One region of the Streptomyces sp. 11-1-2 genome, then DNA from elsewhere that is predicted to be linked to it. Evidence: riboswitches for the same ligand, from Rfam matches in the RefSeq annotation. Region 1 holds a riboswitch; each other region holds the start of a gene.
What was found. A riboswitch is a leader RNA that binds a small molecule or an ion and turns the genes downstream of it on or off. The one in region 1 is predicted to bind cobalamin.

Region 1 (5,363 bases):
TTCCGCGACACCCATCGCCCCTCGGTATGTCTCCCTGTGCGGCCGGCTGCCGACCAGCTCGTCGAAGCATGGGTCGCCGACCAGCAGCGTGCGCCCGGCCGCCTTCGGGTGGGCGGCGAGCAACTGCTCCTCCTGCGCCGGATGTGACACCGCCAGCCAGGCACGACCCGTCTCCAACAGGGAGTCCTTCACGACCCCTGAGAGCCTGTCGTGCGGACTCCGTGAGTCCGGCACGAGCTTCTGGAATCCGACGCCGTGCGGCAGCACGAGCACCGGGCAGTCGCCTTCCGGTACGTCGATGTTCTCGCTGGCGGAGAGGATGAGGTCAGGGGCGGTGTGCCCGAGCTGCTCCCAGGGCATGACCCGACACCCGGTGTCACGGAGGAGGTCGAGGACGCCGGCGTTGAAGGCGGACGTGGGGTCGTAGGCGAAGACGACGGTCACACGGCTGTCATCGCGCAGAAGCGATGGGAGCGTTTCGAGGGCGCGTACGGTCGAGGTGACCGTACGGGCGGCGACGACCAGGGTGCGCTGGCCGCGGAAGGTGCTCCAACGGTGGGCGTCATGCCCCACGGGCACGCGAAGCGGCTGGCTACCGAACAAGGCGGCCGCCTCTAACAAACCGGCGCCTCCAACCGGCTCGCGGCTCGCGGCTCGCGGCTCGCGGCTCGCGGCTCGCGGCTCGCGGCTCGCGGCTCGCGGCTCGCGGCTCGCGGCTCGCGGCTCGCGGCTCGCGGCTCGCGGCTCGCGGCTCGCGGCTCGCGGCTCGCGGCTCGCGGCTCGCGGCTATGGTGCTTTTATCGCCTTTCAATCCGATTGGCAACCTTTCGGGCGGTCCGTGGCATTCCAGCGGTCAGTGGCAGCGGTGTGAATGCGTACACGGTAACGAATTACGCGACCGGCACCGCAAGGATCAGCGGCTGGGGCGTGATGACGGTCGGACGGGAGGAGAGGATGGCCACTGGTTTGGCCTGGCCGCGCCGTTTCCTACACTCGCGGAATGAACAACTACACGTGCACCCATTGCGGCAACGTCGGTCTGGCGGAAGGTTTCATCGAGGACGCCGGTGAGCACTCGCGCGGATACGCGCGCTGGATCGAGGGCGCGATGGAGCGGGGATTTTTCGGGGGCGCCAAGCGGACGGGCCGCCCCCGGCGGCAGATAGTGGCGTTCCGCTGTCCTGAGTGCGGGCACCTCGAGCTGTTCGCCACCGAGGAGGTGTAGTCGGCCCTCGTCGTCCCGGACGCCCGTGCGCGCGGTCTGCCCTTCATGCCCGCGGTGCCCGCGGGGGCATGCCCCTCACCTTCGACCGTCCTTGGGGCGGTGGAGGTGGCCGCGGGCGACGAGTTCGACGGTGCAGGCAACGGCCACCGCCTGGATCGCCATCAGGGCGACGAGGACGAACAGTTGGACCGCTCCCGCGGCGGTGGGGCTGGCGCCGCCCAGCAGCATGCCGACAAAGGCGCCCGGGAGTGTCACCAGTCCAACGGTGCGCGTCTGGTCGAGACCGGGCAGCAGGGCGTCCGACGCGGCCGGGCGGGCGATCTCCATCCGTGCGTCCCGGTCCGACAGCCCCAGGGCCAGGCCCGCCTCGTACTCACCGTGCCGCAGGCCGAGTTCGTCCAGCGCCCGCCGTCCCGACAGCACGGTCGCGGTCAGTGCTCCACCGATGAAGATCCCGGTCACCGGAATCAGCACGATGCCCTTCAGGGGCACCAGGCCGGTCAGCAGCAGCAGGCTCACGACCGGCAGCACGCTCAGCGCGATGGGCCACAGTGCCAGCCACCACGACCGGTCCGGTGTCAGGCGCCGCCCGGCGGTCCACACCGCCACGCCCAGCATCAAGATCAAGAAAGCCACCGTCGCGAGGCCCGAGCCCACCACCTTCGTGATGACCGCGGAGACGGCGGCCAACTGGAGCGCGGCACGCACACCGGCCAGCAGAACCTGCCGGGCCCGGTGCGTGTGTACGTCCGGCGACAGATGGAAGAGGGCAACAGCCGCGATCGCGGCCAGGAGGAGGACGACGAGCAGTACGGCCAGTGTGGTGTTGACCGGCAGAAGGGAGGAGGCTGCGTTCAGATGCATGGTGCGGGCTACCTTCCGTGACTTCCGCTCTCGTCCGCGCCACGTTGCGGGTGACCGTGGTCGACAATACGGTGCGGTTCCGTGCCGCGTGGGAGTAGCTTCTACCGGTCGGTGAGCGAGCGGCGCTTTCGGCTCTGCGTACGTCGGCGGCTGCTTGCCGAGCCGCCGGTGACCGGCCTGCGACCGGTGAGGAGAACCGTGAGGGCCGCGACCGCCATCACCGCGGACATCGTGGTGAAGCCGGTGGCGAAGGTGGCCGCTTGGGCTGCCAGGCCCAGCATGAGGGATCCGAGCCCGGTGCCCGCGTCGTAGCCGATGTTCCACGCGACTGAAGTCGTATGCCGGTTCTCCGCGCCCGCGTAGCTGAACGCCTGCACCAGCGTGAGGCTCTGCAGCCCTCCGTACGCCGCTCCCAGCACGACCAGTCCGGCCGGCAGGACGAGGACGGGGACGCTCTCCGATCCCACGGCCAGGGCGATCAGCGCCAGGCCCGCACACGCGGCCGAGACGAGGACGCCGCTGATCGGCCGCAGAGCGATCCGGTCGGCCAGCACTCCGCAGCCCCAACGGGACACCGCGGCGGTGGCAGTGAGGGTGAGAAGGGCCGTGACGGCCAGTGTCGGGGTGGTGGTGAACTGCGGGGCGAAGGTGAGGACCGCACCCCCCGCGGCCGTGACCAGGAGCAGCACGGTGAGCGGGAGCAGGATGCGCCGGAGCACCGTGGCCGTGGGGGCGGGGTGCCGCGGGTGGCTGTCCTGTGGCGCGGGGCTGCCGATGCGGGCCTCGACGACGCGGCCGAGGGCTCGTGTCCAGGGTAGTGCCAGGACGGGGAGGGCGCCGCACGCGATGATCGCGGGGAGGGCGAACGTGTCCACCAGCCAGGGCGCCGCCGGGGTGAGGGCGACTTGGGGGAGCGCGACCGCGAAGCCGTAGAGGCCGATGGCCGCTCCCTGGCGTCCGCGTGGGGCCAGTGCGGTCGCGGCGGTGGATCCACAGACGGTGACGATGCCGAAGCCCGCTCCGCGGAGGGCTGTGGTCAGCAGGATGGGCAACAGGTGGTCGCTGAGGGCTTGCAGCAGGGCGGGCAGGCCGAGCAGGAGGGCACCGAGGACGAGGATGCGGGTCCATCCGAGTACGCGAAGCGCCGTTTTGACGCACAACTGGGCCAGGACGGTGGCGGCCATCAGAACGGCGGTGACGAGTCCGGCACCGAACTCATCCGCGCCTCCGCTGACGGCCCATGCCGGGGAGACGGGCAGCAGCAGGGCGAATCCGGAGAAGCAGCAGAGCACCACCATCAGCAGATGCGGTATACCCGGGGCCCGTATGACGGATTCTTTCGCGCGCTCGGACATGAACCTCCTGTGGCAGGTCCCGCCGCTGTCACTCTGGCCGCGGCCGGGGAAATGTACCGCAGGCTCGGCTCGACGAAGCCCACGGCCGGAGTGCTGGACTCGCTGGCGAATCCGCTGTCCCTGCTGGCTGCCCGCAGCGGCGACCTGGCCGCCGTCGCCGTCAGCCTCCTCGCCCTCACCTGACCGTCTCGCCAGGTGGCTGGTCTTGGCCATGAACCCGACACGCGGTACGGTCGGTGCGATATCGACGACGGTAAGACGGAAGCCGGTGGGAATCCGGCACGGTCGCGCCACTGTGAGCGAGAGGTCCCGGACGGGGTCTCTCGTGAGTCAGACCCGTAGCCGTCGTCCTGTGCTCCACCGAGATGGGACGCGAACTCCCTTAAGGAGGCCCTGGCCATGGCGCAGCATGTCGCGCAGCCCACAGCCACCACGCCCGAACTGCCTGCCACGCTGCCGCTGAAGGCGATAGCTCCGTGGGCGGTTTTCTTCGGCATTCTGATGCTGGTCCTGCTGTATTTCGTCGGCGCCGAGCAGGGCGCCACCGCGGTCGTCTCCGGTGAGAACGTCCATGAGTGGGTGCATGACGCCCGTCATCTGCTCGGCTTCCCCTGCCACTGACGCGAGGGACGCCGCACACTCATGAACTCCGCAATGGTAAGAAATCTGCTCGTCCGGGGCATGCTCGCCGGTCTGGGGGCCGGCGTGCTCGCCCTGGTCGCCGCCTACTTCCTCGGTGAGCCGAGCGTCGACCGCGCGATCAGTTTCGAGGGGGCCCACGCCCCCGCGCATGAGCACGAGGTCGAGCTGGTCTCGCGTGGTGTGCAGTCCACGGCCGGGCTGGCCACCGGTGTCCTGGTCTACGGGATCGCCTTCGGCGGTATCGCCGCCCTCGCGTACTGCGTCGCCCTGGGCCGCGTCGGCCGCTTCACCCCGCGGGCCACCGCGCTGCTGCTGTCCGGCTGCGCGCTGCTCGCGGTCTACGTGGTGCCGTTCCTGAAGTACCCGGCCAATCCGCCCGCGGTCGGCAACGGCGACACCATCGGCAAGCGCACGACGCTGTACTTCCTGATGATGCTGCTCAGCGTGCTCCTCGCGGTGGGCGCCACCATTGTGGGCAAGCGGCTCGCCCCGAGGCTGGGTACCTGGTACGCGACCGTGGCCGCGGTGGCCGCTTTCGCCGTGGTGATCGGGCTGGCGTATGCCTTCCTTCCCGTGGTCAACGAGGTGCCGGGGGACTTCCCCGCCACCGTGTTGTGGCGATTCCGGTTGTCCGCTCTGGCCATGCAGGTCGTCCTGTGGGGTGGTTTCGGTCTCCTGTTCGGCGAGCTTGCCGAGCGGTTGCTGAATCCCAAGCCCGCGACGGCCGATGAGGGCCGGGCGGTGGCGCCCGCCACGCACTGACCCTCGAGGAGTACGACCAACTGATCGCGAGCCGTCGCATGACCACGCAGCAACGCCGGATTCTCGTCATCGGTATCGGAGCCGGGGACCCCGACCATCTGACGCTCGGGGCGGTGAAGGCGATGGGCCGCGCTGACGTGTTCTTCATCGTCGGCAAGGGAGACGACAAGTCCGCACTCACGGACCTTCGCCACCGCATGCTGGACGAGCACGCGCGGGCGCCCTACCGGGTGGTGGAGGTGGACGACCCGAGCCGGGACCGGCGTCCGATGGGCCGGAGCGACTACACCTCCGCCGTCCAGGACTGGCGCACGCGTCGCGCGGACATGTTCGAGCGCCTGCTGCGCGAGGAGATGACGGCTGACGAGACCGGCGCGTTCCTCGTATGGGGCGACCCGTCGCTGTACGACAGCACTCTCGGGATCCTCGCCGACATCGAGGCACGCGGCTCCGTCTCCGCGAGCGTCGAGGTCATTCCCGGCATCAGCAGTGTGTCGTCGCTCGCCGCGCGGCAC
Region 2 (5,363 bases), 1.1 Mb from region 1:
ACGCCTTCACCCCGTCCGACAGCGCCCGCTCGATGTCGAGGGCGCCGACCAGGCGGTCCTCGGAGGCGCCCACGGGCAGTTCGACCATCCGCGCGGGACGCGCCTCGCCGGTGTCCGGCTCATGAGGGCCGTCCGGGCAGGACGGGTCGGGCGCGGCCGGATCGCAGGAGAACCGGCACCCGGCCACCACGTCGACCGCGGGCAGCAGCGCCGCGATCGCTCTTACGGCGGTGCTCTTGGCCGTGCCCTTCTCCCCGCGCACCAGAACGCCGCCCACGGCGGGGGAGACGGCGTTGAGGAGCAGGGCGAGCCGCAGACCGTCCATGCCGACGATCGCGCTGAAGGGGTAGGTGGTGGTCACGCGGCGGTACCTCCTGGTGTGCGTGGGCGTCCCGGTCCGGTGTCGGTGTGGGTGTCGGGGTTCATCACGACGTCCCTGCTGGCGCCCCCGGAGGGACGAATGGCAGCCCCTCCGGGACGCCCTTCTCGATGAGCCGCAGCAGTGCGTCGGTGTCGGCGTGCTCCTCGATCAGGTCGCCGAGCCGGTCGAGTTGCTCCTCGCGCAGCTCGCCGAAGCGGGTGTCCGGCGCCGGTACGAACGCCCGGCCCGCCGCGGCGGCCACCCGGCGCAGGAACGCCCGCCGGAAGCCGTCGCTCTCCAGCGAGCCGTGCCAGTGCGTGCCCCACACCGAGCCCACCCGGCAGCCGTCCAGGAAGGGCTCCTCGGCCCCGTCGAGCAGCTCGGCGACCCCGTGGTGGATCTCGTAGCCCTCCACCCGCTCACCGAGGGCCTCGCCCACCGGCCGGGCCAGGGTCTTCTCCGCCGCGAACCGCACCCGCACCGGCAGCAGCCCGAGCCCGGCGACCGTCCCGGCCTTCGACTCGACCTCATCCTCGATGCGCTCCCCGAGCACCTGGAAGCCGCCGCAGACGCCCAGCACCGGACGGCCCTCGGCGGCCCGCCGGGCGATCGCGTCGGCGAGCCCGCGCTCACGCAGCCACTCCAGCGCCCTTACGGTGCCCCGGGTGCCCGGCAGCACCACCAGATCGGCGTCGGCCAGCTCCTCGGGCCGGTCCACGAACCGCACGACCACGCCCGGTTCGGCCGCCAGCGCGTCCACGTCCGTGAAGTTGGACATCAGCGGCACGGCGGCCACCGCGATCCGCAGGACGTCCGCGCCGTAAGGGGGCGCCACGACGCTCTCCCGCACCGTGCCGCGCAGCGACACCCGCAGCCCGTCCTCCTCGTCGATCCCCAGCCCGTGGGCGAACGGGAGCACACCGACGGTCGGGCGCCCGGTGAGGTCGCGCAGCATCTCCAGACCGGGCTCCAGAAGGCTCACATCGCCGCGGAACTTGTTCACCAGATAGGCGGACACATGCCGTTGGTCCGCCGCCGACAGCAGCGCGGTGGTGCCGAAGAAGGACGCGAAGACGCCACCGCGGTCGATGTCCCCGACCACCACGACCGGAAGCCCGGCGGCGCGCGCCAGCCCCATGTTGACGATGTCGGTGCGGCGCAGATTGATCTCGGCCGGACTGCCCGCGCCCTCGCAGATCACCGCGTCATGGGTGCGCCGCAGCTCCTCCAGGCACTCCGTGACGGTCCCCAGCAGCGCCTCCCGCCCCGAGGGCCGCGTCCGCCCGGGGGAGGCCGCGCCCGACGGCGGGTGCGCCGCGGGCCCCGACCGCCCGAAGTACCCGCGCGCGCTCAGCTCGCCCACCGGCTTGCCCAGCAGCACCACTTGGCTGCTGCGGTCGCTGCCCGGCTTCAACAGGACCGGGTTCATCAGCGCGCTCGGCTCGACGCGCGCGGCGGCGGCCTGCATGGCCTGCGCCCGCCCGATCTCCGCCCCCTCCCGGGTGACGAAGGAGTTGAGCGACATGTTCTGCGCCTTGAAGGGGGCCACGCTGACGCCCTTACGGGCGAGCCATCGGCAGATCCCGGCCGTCACGATGCTCTTGCCCGCGTCGGAGGTCGTGCCCGCGACGAGCAGTCCCCCGCCCCGCGCCCCGGAACCGTCCGTGCCGCCCTTACCGCGTATCCCGCTCATCCGCCGCCCCCTTCAGCGGCCCGGGGCCGCCCCGTCAACGCCCTCAGGACCGGCCGGGCCGCCACGGACACCCCGAGCGCCAGGACGCCGACGCGCCGCGACAGCCGTATCGCCCGCTCGATGTCGGCCGACTCCACCGGCCGCCCGCCGGAGTTGAGCACCGGCCGGTGCTCGACCCGGCCGCCGTACGTGAGGGTGCCGCCCAGCCGTACGCCGAGCGCGCCCGCGAAGGATGCCTCCACGGGGCCCGCGTTGGGGCTCGGATGGCGCCGGCCGTCGCGCCGCCAGGCGCGCCGCGCACCGCGCGGATCGGGGCCGGAGAGGGTCGCCAGGGCCGCCGTAAGGCGCGCACCGGGCCAGCCGGCCACATCGTCCAGACGGGCCGCCGCCCAGCCGAACCGCCGGTAGCGCGGCGACTTGTGGCCCACTATGGCGTCCAGGGTGTTGACGGCGCGGAAGCCGATGAGCCCCGGCACGCCGCCCACGGCCCCCCACACCAGCGCGCCCACGACGGCGTCGGAGGTGTTCTCGGCGACCGATTCGACGACCGCGCGGGCGATCTGCGGCCCGTCCAGCGCCTGCGGATCGCGCCCGCACAGATGCGGCAGCCGCTCCCGGGCGACCTCCAGGTCCCCCGCGGCCAGGGCCCCGCCGATGGCCCGTGCCTCACGGCCCAGCGTCGTACCGCCCAGCACGGCCCAGGTGGCGGCGGCGGTCAGCGCGACCTCCGCGCCACCGCGCCCGCCGAGGGCCCGTACGGCGCGGGTCAGCAGCGCGGCACCGGCGGCCGCGCCGCCCGCGCACAACGCGGTGTGCAGGGCCCCGTAACCGCGGTGGTCACGCCACAGCCGGCGCTCGGCGGCCGCGGCGGCGCGCCCGAAGGCGGCGACCGGATGTCCGCGGCGCGGATCGCCCGTGGCGAGATCACCGAGGAAGCCGAGGGCCGCGCCGCACGCGAACGAGGCGTGGTCGGCACACATCCGTCAGCCCGCCGTCACGCCTCGGCGCGACGATACGTAACCAAAGGGGCCAGGTGGGCCGAAGGGGCCGGAAGAGCCAGTGGGGACAGAGGAAGCTGGCGGCGTGGCCGTGCCGGGCATGGCGGTATGTCCTCACTCAGGGTCCGCGCCCTGGTTCGACGTGACCGGCGGTGAAAGTCTCCTGGCTCCCGGATCCGCACCCCTCCCGGTCTTCCAGCCCCGCGTACGAAAGCAACCGTACGGTCGAGCCGTGACCCCATACAGGCGATGGGAGAGTGCTCCCCGGTGACAGTGGCGGGACCGCGCCGGATTCTCACCGGCTTCCTCTCCTGCCGCCGTTTGGCTCGGGAAGTCCACCATGGGCCGCGAATGGCCGTCAACTCGCATATGACCCATGACGCCCGAGTGTGCCGAGCCCCACAGACGCGGCCGCACACGAGGCGGCCGCCGGACGGTCGGCGCTGGTCAGCGCCACCATCCGGCGGCCGGTGGGTCGATGAGGACGCAAGCCTCAGGCGACGATCAGATAGATGCCGTACGCCACGGCCGCGGCGCACAGCGCGAAGCAGGTGTACGCGCCGGTGCGAGCGAGCGCGGAGGCGCCGACCGTGCCACCGGACACGGCGGCCGCGGCGCCCTGCTCCGGCGCGGCCTTACGGGACGTCCCGAGGATGCCCAGGGTGAAGACGCCCACCATGCCGACCGTCACCACGAGGCTGACGCCGAAGACCTGGCCGAGTGCCGCCCAGTCGATGCTCATAATTCCGTGGCTCCTTAGCGGGTGGTGCTGCTCGCGACGGCGGGGGTGGGGGTCTGCTCGGGCGTGCGCTCGGCGATGCCGCCCTCGGGGGCGGTCTCCACCGCGCTCTCGGGGGCGGAAAGCTTCGCACCCGCGGGCGGCGGGGCCACGGACCGCAGGGCGGCCGTGACGGCGCCCACCGGCTCGTGTGCGCCGACCTCGTTGACGTTGGTGTGGTCCACGGGCTTGCGGCGCGACAGCGCCCAGATCGCCCCGCAGGCCAGGACGGCGAGCACGGCCACCGCCGTGATCCCCGCGTTCCCCTGGTCGGCCAGCAGCGCGGCGCCGCCCGCCACCAGGCCCGCGGCCGGGAGGGTCAGCACCCAGGCGAGCACCATGCGGCCGGCGGTCGACCAGCGCACCACCGCGCCCTTACGGCCGACACCCGCACCCATGACGGCGCCGGAGCAGACCTGGGTGGTGGACAGCGCGAAGCCGATGTGGGAGGAGGCCAGGATGACGGTCGCGGCGCCGGTCTGGGCGGCGAAGCCCTGCGGCGGCTGGATGTCGGTGATGCCCTTGCCCATGGTGCGGATGATGCGCCAGCCGCCCAGGTAGGTGCCGAGCGCGATGGCCAGGCCCGCCGAGACGATGACCCACAGCGGCGGGTCGGAGTCGGGCGCCACCACGCCCCCGGTGACCAGCGCCAGGGTGATCACGCCCATCGTCTTCTGGGCGTCGTTGGTGCCGTGGGCCAGGGAGACCAGAGCGGCCGAGGCGATCTGCCCCGCGCGGTAGCCCTTCGCGGTGTCCTCCGAAGAGCGGTCGCGGCCGAGCCGGTAGGTGAGCCGGGTGGCGGCCACCGTGGCGATGCCGGCCACGACCGGCGCGGCGACGGCGGGGATCAGGACCTTCATGACGATCGCGTCGCCGTTGACCCCGTCCAGGCCGACGGAGACCACGGTGGCGCCGATCAGGCCGCCGAACAGGGCGTGCGAGGAGCTGGAGGGGAGCCCGGCGAGCCAGGTCACCAGATTCCACAGGATCGCCCCGACCAGCCCCGCGAAGATCACTTCTGGTCGGATACCGGAGTCCTCGTCGATGATCCCGCCGGAGATGGTCTTGGCCACCTCCACGGAGAGGAACGCGCCGACGAGATTGAGGACGGCCGACATCGCCACCGCCACCCTGGGACCGAGTGCTCCCGTGGAGATGGTGGTGGCCATGGCGTTAGCCGTGTCGTGGAAGCCGTTCGTGAAGTCGAACACCAAGGCCGTGACGATCACGATCCCGATGAGAAGCGTGATGTGTTCCATACACCCGGTCAATCAGTTCGAAGGTCGTTAGTGGCACGGTGAACGTAAGGAAACAGGGTGAACGGAAGATGAACTGAGTGGGGCATCAGGGTGACGTGGTTGCGGGAGTGCTACAGCCTGATGAATTCAAGTCTACTTTCCCATGTCGTACGGGAGTTGAGCCTCGATCGAGGACCGTCGGAGGAGGCCCCGGGACCGGCCCCGCGGCCGCCCGCCGTTCACCCTCGTTCACCCACACGGAGGCGGCTGCCCACGAGGCGCGGTCGTAGACAAG
Region 3 (5,363 bases), 5.2 Mb from region 1:
CTCCTGGGGCTGGGCGGCCGGGCAGATGGTGTCCACCAACTCCGACCTCAACCGCTTCTTCTCCGGGCTGCTGTCCGGGCGTCTCCTCCCGGAGGCCCAGCTCGCCCAGATGCGCACGACCGTCCCCGCCGAGTACTTCGGCCCCAGTGCCCGCTACGGGCTGGGCCTGGTGAGCAAGCCGCTGTCGTGCGGCGGCGTCTACTGGGGCCACGGCGGCAGCACCACGGGCTACGAGACCCGGGGCGGGGCCACCGACGACGGCCGCGCCGCCGAGCTCGCGGTGACCACGCAGCCGGGCGACCCGGCGGTCATGCGGCACGTGGACACGGTCGTGGACCGGGCGTTCTGCCGCTGAGCTGCTCAACGGACTCGCCGAGCGCCCACGCCATGTGTTGATCCTCTCGTGGGATGCCGAGCGCGGCGTGGCGCCGCTCGGCGGCCTCCGCATGGCGCTCGCGGTGCGGGCTGCTCAGCTCGGCCAAGGTGACGGTGAATCCTCAGCAGCTCGAACGGACGTCGCCGGTCACCGGGCCCTGGCGGAAGGGGGCCCGGTGACCGGCGCGGTTCGGCCGGATGTGCGCGTCAGACGTAGAGGAAGCCGCCGGGGACGGTGACGGTCCCGAAGGCCGTCACCAGCGTGACGGTCGCGGTGCCGGGCACCCCGGCCGGGGTGGTGCCGGTGACCGTGGTGGCGGTGGCGGTCACACCCGTGGCGGGAACGCCGTTGAACAGCACGCCCAGCACGCTGCCGAGGTTGGTGCCGGTGATGGTGAACGCGGTGCCGCCGGCGATGGGTCCGGTGGTGGGCGTGATGGTGGCGGGCACCGGGGCGGGCGGCGCGACGAGGTAGGTGAAACCGCCGGGGACGGCGGCGGTCCCGTTGGGGCCGCTCAGCGTGACGGCGACGTTGCCGCCCGCGGGCGGACCTGCCGGGGTGATGCCGACCAGGACGGTCCCGGCCGGGTTGATGGTCAGGATCGCCGAGGGGTTCGCGCCGAAGGTGATACTGGTGACACCGGTCAGGTTGGTGCCCGTGATCAAGTACAGGGTGCCGCCGGTGGTCGGCCCCACGGTCGGGGTGATGGAGACGGCGGTGGGCGGCGTCGGCGCCACGTAGGTGTACGGCTGGCTGTTGCTGGTGCCGACGGTGGTGGTGACCAGGACCTGGACAGACCCGGGCGCGTGCGGCGGGGCTATCACCACGACGATGTCGTTGGTGGTACTCCCCGGCCAGCCACCGCCACCCCAGCCGCCGCCCCAGTCACCATCCCAGCCGCCGCCACCGGAACTGCTCTGGCTGACGATCTGGGCGGGCACGCCGCCGAAGGTCACGCTGATGACATTGCGCAGGTTCTGCCCGTTGAGCTGGACGAGGTTCCCACCGGCGGCGGGGCCCGAGTTGGGCACCACCGACAGCAGCAACGGCGGCCCCGCCTGCGACGGGGGCCAGTTGGCCGCAGTGGGGGCGGCGGTCGCGGGAGCGGTCGAGGTCATGGTTGGTCCTCCCGGGGAAGGGTTCGGGTGATGTGCGCCGACGGCATGCCGGTGTCGTGGGCAAGCCGCTGGTCAACGCCTCGTCGTCGCCGCGCGGTCGAGGCAGGCCGGCACCGGAGGAACGGAAGGCCGCCGGGCGGCCGGTCAGGGCGCGGAAGCGAAGCGATGCGCCGGATGAGAGCGGAGCCACGGGACGAACGCCCGGCTCCTGTCTGGCCGACGAGGTATGGGGCACCCTCGGCGGCACGTCTCCAGTTATCCACGCCCACCCCCGTCGCTCAAGGTTCCGGGGCTGCCATCACTCGTTTGGCGCATCTGGGCGCGCCTGGCGGCGAGCTTGTATGACAAGCGCTCCGCTATTCGGGGGAAGGCGCGGCCGGAGTATGGCCTGCCGTCCTCCACCGTGCCTCTAATGAGTGACATCGGCAGTGCCAACCCGTGCGGGACCACCCGGGGAGGGAGCGATCCGATGAGCCTCGCCGCGTTCCTCCTCGCCCTCGGCACCACCTGCCGTATCACCCGCTTCATCACCAAGGACACGCTGGCGGCGGGGTTCAGAACCTGGGTCGCCGACCGCTTCGGCGACGACTCCCGGCCCTCCTACCTCGTCAACTGCGGCTGGTGCACCAGCACCTGGGTTGCCGCCGCCATCGCCGGCTACGCCTCCTTGCTGCACACCACCGCGTGGTTCCACCTCCCGGCCACCGCCCTGACGCTCTCCTACCTCGCCGGGGTCGCCTCGCGGTGGCTGGACTGACACACCGACCCGTACTGGACTCGAGGGAAAGGAACGGCAGCCATGGCCTGCAACTGCGGCGGAGGGGCACGTGGGGGCCCACAACCCGTTGTCGTCTACGAGTTGACGCTGCCGGACGGCACGGTCCGGCGATATTTCACCTATCAGGAGGCCGACGCCGCCAACAAGCGCGCGGGCTCCACCGGAGTGATCAACACCGCCGTCCAGTGACGGCGAAGAGCTGCGAGTGACGGCGCGGACCGGCGCCGGCGGCATGGCGGCCTCGCTGTCAGTGGTGTGCGGCAGACTGCGGCCATGGACATCACGATCAGGCACGCGCGGGACGAGGAGCTGGACGGGATCGGCGAGCTCACCGCGCAGGTGTATCTCGGGGACGGGCTCCTGGACTTCGGCGACAGTGATCCATATCTCACCACCCTGCGCGACGCCCGGCGCCGGGCCGCCGAGGCCGAGCTGCTGGTCGCGGCGGACGCGGCGAGTGACGAGGTGCTGGGGGCCGTGGCGTTCGCGGTTTACGGCGGGGCGTATGCGGAGCTGGCCCGGCCCGGCGAGGGCGAGTTCCGGATGCTGGCCGTGCGACCCGAGTCGCGGCGGCGCGGGGCGGCCGAGGCGCTGGTGCGCGCCTGCCTGGACCGGGGGCGCGCGCTGGCGCTGCGGCGGATCGTGATCAGCAGCCAGCAGTCCATGACCGCCGCCCACCGGCTGTACGAGCGGCTGGGGTTTGTACGGGCCCCGGAGCGGGACTGGTCGCCGATAGCCGAGTTGGACCTCACCCTGTGGGCGTTCACGGTGGAGCTGTGAGGCCGGCGGCGCGCGTCCTGGCCATGGGCTCGCGCGCGCCGGGTCACGGGCTCGCGTGCGCGCCGGGATACGGGCTCGCGTGCGCGCCCGGCTGCGGGCTGCCACGGGCCCCAGGTCACGGGCCACCTCCGGAACGCACTAGCACATTCATACGAAATTCCGCACCTCGCGACACAAGATATGGGGGTGCGTGCGTCGGCCGACACAAGATGTATGCTCGTCCTCGCTGTCGCCGCAGGGGAATCCGGTGGGAATCCGGAACTGTCCCGCAACGGTGTACGTGTGCGCTTATGCGGCGTACCCGTAAGTCCGAGCACCTGCCGACGGCCCTGTGTGAACACGTCCCCCGGCCTCGAGGGTTGGGCCGATGGACGCTGCGTGGTGTGCCTGGCGTACGAGGAGTGCGGCATCGGCATGCCCGTACGCGCCCATCGCGCCTCCCCTCGTGGCCCCGGCCGAGCGAGGGAGAGCACCTCAGTGACCATCGCGCCCGCAGATCCGGTTTCAGAGCAGGCGGTTTCTCAGGCAGCGCACGACGCGCCCGGAACCGCCCTGCTGCGGATCCTCACCGGACTCACCGCCGACCTGCCCGCCACCGACCCCGGTAAGGTCGCGGCCGCCGCCCTGCGCGGCCGTCATCCCGGCTCGGACGAGGCGGAGTTGCGCGGCCTGGCGACCGAGGCGGCGGCCGGGCTGATCGCCGAGGAGCCGGAGTACTCGCGGCTGGCCGCGCGGCTGCTGGCGCTCACCATCACGGAGGAGGCGGCCGGGCAGGGCGCGGTCTCCTTCTCCACCTCCGTCCAGGTGGGCCACCGTGAGGGCCTGCTCGCCGACTCCACCGCGGAGTTCGCCGCCGCCCACGCCGCACGGCTGGACGCGCTGGTGGAGCGGGCCCTGGCCGACGGCGCCGACAAGCGCTTCGGCTACTTCGGACTGCGCACCCTCTACAGCCGCTATCTGCTGCGCCACCCCATCACCCGTCAGGTGATCGAGACCCCCCAGCACTTCCTGCTGCGGGTGGCCTGCGGGCTCGCCGAGGACCTCTCGGAGCGGGCGCTGGACGATGTGGCCGAGCTGTACCGGCTGACCAGCACCCTGTCGTATCTGCCCAGCTCCCCCACGCTGTTCAACTCCGGCACCCGGCATCCGCAGATGTCGTCCTGCTATCTGCTGGACTCGCCGCTGGACGAGCTGGACTCGATCTACAACCGCTACCACCAGGTGGCGCGGCTGTCGAAGCACGCGGGCGGCATCGGCCTGTCCTACTCCCGTATCCGGGCGCGCGGTTCGCTGATCCGGGGCACCAACGGGCACTCCAACGGCATCGTGCCGTTCCTGCGCACGCTCGACGCCTCGGTGGCCGCCGTCAACCAGGGCGGCCGGCGCAAGGGCGCGGCCTGCGTCTATCTGGAGACCTGGCACGCGGACCTCGAGGAGTTCCTGGAGCTGCGAGACAACACGGGTGAGGAGGCCCGCCGCACCCACAACCTGAACATCGCCCACTGGATCCCGGACGAGTTCATGCGCCGGGTCGAGGCGGACGCCGACTGGTCGCTGTTCTCCCCGGTCGACGCGCCCGAGCTGGTGGACCTGTGGGGCGATGAGTTCGACGCCGCGTACCGGAAGGCCGAGGCCGAGGGGCGGGCGGTCAAGCAGGTCCCGGCGCGGCAGTTGTACGCCCGGATGATGCGCACCCTCGCGCAGACCGGCAACGGCTGGATGACGTTCAAGGACGCCGCCAACCGCACCGCCAACCAGACCGCCGAGCCCGGCAGGGTCGTCCACTCCTCGAATCTGTGCACCGAGATCCTGGAGGTCACCAACGACGGCGAGACCGCCGTGTGCAACCTCGGCTCGGTCAACCTCGCCGCACACCTGGACGAGGACGGGCAGCTGGACTGGGAGCGCCTCGACGCCACCGTCCACACGGCCGTGACCTTCCTCGACCGCGTGGTGGACATCAACTTCTACCCCACGGACGAGGCCGGGGCCTCCAACTCCCGCTGGCGCCCGGTGGGTCTGGGCCTGATGGGGCTGCAGGACGTCTTCTTCCGGCTGCGGCTGCCGTTCGACTCGCCCGAGGCCAAGGCGCTCTCCACGCGGATCTCCGAGCGCATCATGCTCGCCGCGTACGAGGCGTCCTGCGAGCTCGCCGAGCGCCACGGCCCGCACCCGGCCTGGTCCGAGACCCGCACCGCGCGCGGTGTGCTGCACCCGGACCACTACACGGACGCGGTGGCCACCTGGCCGGAGCGCTGGGAGGCGCTGCGCACCCGGATGACGAAGTCCGGAATGCGGAACTCGCTGCTGC

Region 2: another riboswitch for cobalamin. It lies ahead of CGL27_RS13420 (cobalamin biosynthesis protein); the one in region 1 lies ahead of CGL27_RS08390 (CbtB-domain containing protein).
Region 3: another riboswitch for cobalamin. It lies ahead of CGL27_RS31205 (ribonucleoside-diphosphate reductase subunit alpha); the one in region 1 lies ahead of CGL27_RS08390 (CbtB-domain containing protein).

Annotation. Positions count from the first base shown of each region.
Region 1 is NZ_CP022545.1:2,068,079-2,073,441, reverse strand. It holds gene CGL27_RS08415 (hypothetical protein) at 1-579, opposite strand, end outside; gene CGL27_RS08410 (hypothetical protein) at 1,001-1,225, shown strand; gene CGL27_RS08405 (ABC transporter permease) at 1,301-2,089, opposite strand; gene CGL27_RS08400 (MFS transporter) at 2,191-3,444, opposite strand; partial or broken gene CGL27_RS08395 (EamA family transporter) at 3,469-3,591, shown strand; cobalamin riboswitch at 3,662-3,806, shown strand; gene CGL27_RS08390 (CbtB-domain containing protein) at 3,844-4,065, shown strand; gene CGL27_RS08385 (CbtA family protein) at 4,087-4,848, shown strand; gene cobF (precorrin-6A synthase (deacetylating)) at 4,887-5,363, shown strand, end outside.
Region 2 is NZ_CP022545.1:3,196,789-3,202,151, reverse strand. It holds gene CGL27_RS13430 (putative cobaltochelatase) at 1-361, opposite strand, end outside; gene CGL27_RS13425 (cobyric acid synthase) at 426-2,054, opposite strand; gene CGL27_RS13420 (cobalamin biosynthesis protein) at 2,051-3,034, opposite strand; cobalamin riboswitch at 3,188-3,408, opposite strand; gene CGL27_RS13415 (hypothetical protein) at 3,546-3,794, opposite strand; gene CGL27_RS13410 (inorganic phosphate transporter) at 3,809-5,089, opposite strand.
Region 3 is NZ_CP022545.1:7,247,702-7,253,064, reverse strand. It holds gene CGL27_RS31230 (serine hydrolase domain-containing protein) at 1-355, shown strand, start outside; gene CGL27_RS31220 (IPT/TIG domain-containing protein) at 583-1,494, opposite strand; gene CGL27_RS31215 (hypothetical protein) at 1,964-2,251, shown strand; gene CGL27_RS50280 (hypothetical protein) at 2,294-2,461, shown strand; gene CGL27_RS31210 (GNAT family N-acetyltransferase) at 2,546-3,052, shown strand; cobalamin riboswitch at 3,249-3,392, shown strand; gene CGL27_RS31205 (ribonucleoside-diphosphate reductase subunit alpha) at 3,530-5,363, shown strand, end outside.